One region of the Bacillus cereus group sp. RP37 genome, then DNA from elsewhere that is predicted to be linked to it. Evidence: riboswitches for the same ligand, from Rfam matches in the RefSeq annotation. Region 1 holds a riboswitch; the other holds the start of a gene.

Region 1 (3,442 bases):
CTACATCATATTCACGTTGATAGAATGTTGCCACGGCTTCTTTTAAGCTTTCGTGTCCGCGAAATGGCGGATATTTATGATGAACGGTCTTTTCAGCAGCATTTTGTAAAGCTTTTACGATATGCTGCGGTGTTGGTTGATCTGGATTACCTTGACCTAGATTAATAACATCGTGACCAGCTGCAACGACTTTGTTAACTTTTGCAACAAGTGAAGCGAAAAATTGTGTTGGCAATGATGTTACTATCTCAGAAGGTTGAAATAATTTCATACTTTCCACCTCTTTTGAAAGTTGTTACAATTCTAGTGACAAATGATATAATCTTTCCAGTATTTTGTAAAGAAAAAATTATGAATGGGGCTGACAAAATGAAAGTCGCATGTATTCAAATGGATATTGTCTTTGGAGATGTAGAAAAAAATATTGAGAACGCTAAAAGTAAAATAAGCGAAGCGATGAAGGAAAGACCAGATGTTATCGTCTTACCAGAACTATGGACAACAGGATATGATTTAACAAGACTTTCTGAAATTGCAGATAGGGATGGATTGCAAACGAAAGAAAAGCTGAAAGAATGGTCGAAGCAATATGGTGTACATATTGTCGGTGGGTCTATAGCGAAGCAAGCAGAGCAAGGTGTTACAAATACAATGTATGTAGTAAACAAGGAAGGAGAACTAGTCAATGAATATAGTAAAGTTCATTTATTTCAGCTTATGGATGAACATAAATATTTAATCGCTGGAAATAGTACAGGTGAATTTAAGCTAGATGATGTTGAGTGCGCCGGCACAATTTGTTATGACATTCGTTTCCCAGAGTGGATGCGTGTTCATACTGCTAAAGGTGCAAAGGTTTTATTTGTTGTAGCAGAATGGCCATTAGTTCGTTTAGCACATTGGCGTTTGTTATTGCAAGCAAGAGCAGTCGAAAATCAGTGTTATGTTGTTGCATGTAATAGGGCAGGAAAGGATCCGAATAATGAGTTTGCCGGTCATTCTTTAATTGTCGATCCTTGGGGCGAAGTTGTTGTGGAAGCGAATGAAGAAGAATCAATTTTATTTGGAGAGCTTACATTCGAGAAAATTAAAGAAGTACGCAAAGGAATTCCGGTTTTTGCAGATCGTCGTCCAGAATTATACAAATAAAATGTTGACAAGTGATTTTTATTCTTGGTATAGTCTTCAACATAAAGTTAAAAATTCAAAAAATTATACAACTCTTATCAAGAGCAGGTGGAGGGATTTGGCCCGATGAAGCCCAGCAACCGACCGTAATACCATTGTGAAATGGGGCGTTTATTTACGCCAAAAGGCACGGTGCTAATTCCAGCAGAAAGTTTACTTTCTGGCAGATAAGAGGGGAGAAGATAAACTTCAAACCTCTTTCTTAGTGGAAAGAGGTTTTTCTGTGTTAGAAAAACCTCTGAATTTAAAAGGGGGAGAAGACGATGGGATATTATTCATTAACTGAAAAAACAGCTATACAATATGCAAAAGAACACGGTTATTTTGAAAAGAAAGCAAATGTAGTTTGTCATGAAATTGGAGATGGAAATTTAAATTACGTGTTCAAATTAGATAATGGAGAGAAGTCTATTATATTAAAACAAGCATTGCCATATGCGAAAGTAGTTGGTGAGAGCTGGCCATTGTCTATAAAAAGAGCAACGATTGAAAGCAAGGCACTGCAAATCTTTGCGAAGTATGTACCAAATTATGTTCCGGTAGTGTACAGTCATGATGAAGAGTTAGCGGTAACAGTCATAGAAGACTTATCAAGGTTAACAATTACAAGAAGGGGATTGATAGGCGGAGAAGAGTACCCACTTTTATCTCAGCATATCGGTCGTTTTCTAGCACATGTTTTATTTTACACCTCAGATTTCGGTTTGCAGTCAGAAGAGAAAAGGGTACTAGAAGGTACATTTGTAAACCCAGACCTTTGTAAGATTACAGAAGATTTAGTGTTTACAGATCCGTTCGGTCATTACGATACGAATGATTATGAGCCGGAGTTACAACTAGCGGTTGATGAATTGTGGAGTGACAAAACTTTAAAGTTAAAAGTCGCGCAATATAAATATAAATTTTTAACGAGAAAAGAAGCGCTTATTCACGGTGATTTACATACTGGTAGTATTTTTTCATCACCTTCTGAAACGAAAGTGATTGATCCGGAATTTGCAACATATGGCCCATTTGGATTTGATCTTGGTCAATTTATTGCAAATCTATTATTAAATGCTCTATCTAGAGAAGAAGAACAGAGAAATTTGCTATTTTTCCATATAGAGAAGACGTGGAGTTATTTTGTAGAAACTTTTACGAGGTTATGGATTGGAGAAGGTGTAGAGGCATATACGAAAGAAAAGCAATGGCTACCAATTATTTTGCAAAATATTTTTACGGATGCTGTCGGATTTGCCGGATGTGAGCTTATCCGTAGAACAATTGGCTTAGCACATGTAGCTGATTTAGATGAAATAGCAAATAAAGAAGCGAGAATTCAAGCTAAGAAACAAGCGCTATCCTTAGGTAAAGAACTAATAAAATATGAATCTAAGAGTGCTGATATTCAACTGTTCCGAACATTATTTCAACAGACGGTTTCTGGAGGGATAAAAGCATGAGTACAATTGTTACTATTCCGAGGTCTGTCAGTTGGAAAGGGGATGCTATTGCAGTATTAAATCAAACAAAGTTGCCGCATAGCACAGAATATAACACATTAACGACGATTGAAGAGGTATGGAAGAGTATTGTCATGTTAGAAGTGGGAGGAGCACCTGCAATTGGAATTGTAGCTGCATTTGGCTTGGCGCTTGCATCCAAAAAATATAACACTGTACATATGGAAGAATTTCAAAAGAAGTTTAATAGAGATTGTAATTATTTAGGAACATCACGTCCGACAGCAGTCAATTTATTTTGGGCAATCGATCGTATGAGAGAATCTATTCAAGATATTACTACAATAAAAGAAGCACAAAAAATATTAGAAGAAGAAGCGCTTCTCATTCAGCAAGAAGATGAAGCGGTATGCCGGAGTATTGGAGAACATGCATTAACATGCTTTAAAGACGGGAATAATATTTTAACAATTTGTAACGCTGGCAGTATTGCAACTGCTAGATATGGTACTGCATTAGCACCGTTTTATATTGGGAAAGAAAAAGGTGTACATTTACATGCGTATGCGTGTGAAACGAGACCTGTTTTACAAGGCGGACGTTTAACGACCTGGGAATTAAAACAGGCAGCTATTGATGTAACACTTATTACAGATAATACGGCAGCGCATGCTATTCAAACGAAAGAAATAAACGCGATTATTGTAGGAGCGGACCGAATTGTTGCAAATGGAGATACAGCAAATAAAATCGGAACAATGAATTTAGCGATATTAGCAAAGTATTTCGATATCCCGTTCTACGTTGCA
Region 2 (3,442 bases), 700 kb from region 1:
CTTCAATATTGAATACGCCGTTATCAGACCAACCATGCTCATCATCACCAATTAATTTACGGTTTGGATCAGCAGATAATGTTGTTTTACCTGTTCCAGATAAACCGAAGAATAGTGCTACGTCACCTTCTTCACCTACGTTTGCAGAGCAATGCATAGAAAGAATATCTTGTTCAGGTAGTAAGAAGTTCATAATAGAGAAGATTGATTTTTTCATTTCTCCAGCGTATTCTGTACCACCAATTAGTACGATACGTTTTTCGAATGAAACCATAATGAATGCTTCAGAGTTTGTACCGTCAACAGCTGGATCAGCTTTGAAATTCGGCGCAGAAACAATTGTGAACTCTGATTCATGAGTTGTTAATTCTTCTTCAGTTGGACGAATGAATAATTGATGTACAAATAAATTGTGCCATGCATATTCGTTAATAACTTGAATTGGTAGGCGGTAATTGCGGTCAGCGCCTGCAAATCCATTGAAGACGAATAACTCTTCTTTTTCTTTTAAGTATTCTAAAACTTTAGTATATAATTTATTAAAATGTTCTTCAGAAATCGGTTGATTCACAGCTCCCCAAGCAATTTTGTCAGCAACCGATGCTTCTTTCACAATAAATTTATCTTTAGGAGAACGTCCTGTATATTTTCCTGTTGAAGCAGAAACCGCACCAGTAGAAGTTAATTTCCCTTCATTTCGCATTAATACTTTTTCCACTAATTGCGGAACACTTAGTTGAATCTGTGCATTGCTTCCGTTCAATAATTCGTGTAAACCAATTTGGACATTCACAGTACTCATATTTATATACCATCCTTTTCATTTAATGAAATATTTCTCGTAATCCCCAACAAGAGTATAACACAATTATATAAATAATGTATACTATTTATTTCTATTTGTTTGTGTGAATACATTATTTCCTTATTAATAATTCACTTTAGGCGCATTGAGAAAAACTTTCAGGAAAATGTGAATATTAATTGACAAATGAATATCATTTCTTTAGTATAGGTTGGGACGGATACTCTCTTATCCCGAGCTGGCGGAGGGACAGGCCCGATGAAGCCCAGCAACCTCATTTGTAGTGGTAAATACAGGTGAATAGGTGCTAAAACCTGTGCGAGGCTAATGGTCTCGAACGATAAGAGCAAAGGGCAAAAAGCAGTATGCAAGTAGCAAATTAAACCTTTCCTCTATGTAAAGTAGGAAAGGTTTTTCTGTATGCTTGTGGGAGAATAAATGTATGTCGCAGTTTGTGGCAAATTAAGGATGAGTTCCGTACAATATATACAATTACTGTAGGGAGGTTTACCACATGACAAAAAAACGTCATCTGTTCACATCTGAGTCTGTAACTGAAGGACATCCAGATAAAATTTGTGACCAAATTTCTGATTCAATTTTAGATGCGATCTTATCAAAAGACGCAAATGCACGTGTAGCTTGTGAAACAACTGTAACAACTGGTTTAGTATTGGTAGCGGGGGAAATTACGACTTCTACTTACGTAGATATTCCAAAAATCGTTCGTGAAACAATTCAAGGCATTGGTTACACACGCGCAAAATACGGATTCGATGCAGAAACTTGTGCAGTTTTAACATCTATCGATGAGCAATCTGCTGACATCGCTATGGGTGTTGACCAAGCGCTAGAAGCACGCGAAGGTCAAATGACTGACGCTGAGATTGAGGCAATTGGTGCAGGAGACCAAGGTTTAATGTTTGGTTTCGCATGTAATGAGACACAAGAATTAATGCCACTTCCAATCTCGCTTGCTCACAAATTAGCTCGTCGTTTAACTGAAGTACGTAAAGATGACACATTATCATACTTACGTCCGGATGGAAAAACGCAAGTTACAGTTGAGTATGATGAAAATGGTAAACCTGTACGTGTAGATACAATTGTAATTTCTACACAGCATCATCCAGATGTTACATGGGAAGAAATCGATCGCGATTTAAAAGAGCATGTAATTAAGGCTGTAGTTCCAGCGGAATTAATGGATGGAGAAACGAAATTCTTCATTAACCCAACTGGCCGCTTCGTAATTGGTGGACCACAAGGTGATGCTGGTTTAACAGGACGTAAAATCATCGTTGATACTTACGGTGGATACGCTCGCCACGGTGGCGGTGCATTCTCTGGTAAAGATGCAACAAAAGTTGACCGCTCTGCAGCATATGCAGCTCGTTATGTTGCGAAAAATATCATAGCAGCTGGTCTTGCTGATAAAGCAGAAGTACAACTTGCATACGCAATCGGTGTAGCACAACCAGTATCAATTTCAGTTGATACATTTGGCACTTGTAAAGTATCTGAAGACGTATTAGTAGAACTAGTTCGTAACAACTTCGATCTTCGCCCAGCTGGTATTATTAAAATGCTAGACTTACGTCGCCCAATTTACAAACAAACAGCAGCGTACGGCCACTTCGGACGTACTGATGTAGATCTATCATGGGAACGTACAGACAAAGCTGCAACTTTAAAAGAGCAAGCTGGTCTATAATATATGAAAAAAAGCTTTGCGCGGTGAGCGCAAAGCTTTTTTTATTGCGCTTTACTTACAATTTGAATGCATGAGCCACAATACACTTCGCCGTCTAGCTCAATATACTTTTTCATATTCGTCATACCACTGGCCGGAAAGGGCATATGAATCCATGCTTTTTCATACGTTTGTATTTCTTTTTCACATGATTTACAAAGGATTTGTTTCTTACGGAACATAGATGATCACCCTTTCAGTTGACGTGCTTTACCAGCGCAAAAGGCACTGCTTAGTAAAAATAGTGTCGCGAATATAATGCTTACTAATGTAGCGTATGGGATTGCGCCTTTTAAGGAAAAGCCAACAGTAATGGAAGCGACGAATAAGAGGATGAATGTTGTTGTTAGTTTTTTATAAAGTTCCATAGTATTAGACCTCCGGCTTATTTTGTAGTGCAAGTTATAAAATTGAATTCTATTATGTAGAAAATATAGAGAGTAGTTAAAGATGTGAAGTCTAGGAAATGGTTTTTCATTTTCCTTTTTGTGGGTTAGTATACTTATATTGTATCATGATGCATCGTTGGCTTCATACATAATTGTGCAAAGATATATATGATAAAATGAAGAAAAGCCTTTAAGAAAGGAAAGATGAAAAATGAGCGTAACCGAACATAAAAAACAAGCACCAAAAGAAGTGCGTTGTAAGATCGTAACAATTTCCGATACACGTACGGAAGAGACAGATAAGAGCGGACAATTATTACATGAATTGTTAAAAGAAGCAGGACATAAAGTGACTTCTTATGAAATTGTAAAAGATGATAAAGAGAGTATTCAGCAAGCAGTGTTAGCTGGTTATCATAAGGAAGACGTAGATGTTGTATTAACAAATGGCGGGACTGGTATTACGAAACGTGATGTAACGATTGAAGCGGTATC

Evidence for each region. A riboswitch is a leader RNA that binds a small molecule or an ion and turns the genes downstream of it on or off. The one in region 1 is predicted to bind S-adenosylmethionine.
Region 2: it holds a riboswitch for S-adenosylmethionine, as region 1 does, so the genes downstream of both, metK (methionine adenosyltransferase) here and mtnK (S-methyl-5-thioribose kinase) in region 1, are expected to answer to the same signal.

The regions. Positions count from the first base shown of each region.
Region 1 is NZ_JARVHP010000001.1:1,382,471-1,385,912, forward strand. Features, by position in the region: gene QCI44_RS07435 (pyridoxal phosphate-dependent aminotransferase) at 1-271, opposite strand, end outside; gene QCI44_RS07440 (carbon-nitrogen family hydrolase) at 286-1,149, shown strand; SAM riboswitch class I at 1,221-1,362, shown strand; gene mtnK (S-methyl-5-thioribose kinase) at 1,452-2,633, shown strand; gene mtnA (S-methyl-5-thioribose-1-phosphate isomerase) at 2,630-3,442, shown strand, end outside.
Region 2 is NZ_JARVHP010000001.1:681,499-684,940, forward strand. Features, by position in the region: gene pckA (phosphoenolpyruvate carboxykinase (ATP)) at 1-802, opposite strand, end outside; SAM riboswitch class I at 1,031-1,152, shown strand; gene metK (methionine adenosyltransferase) at 1,320-2,519, shown strand; gene QCI44_RS03570 (hypothetical protein) at 2,561-2,740, opposite strand; gene QCI44_RS03575 (hypothetical protein) at 2,747-2,926, opposite strand; gene QCI44_RS03580 (MogA/MoaB family molybdenum cofactor biosynthesis protein) at 3,159-3,442, shown strand, end outside.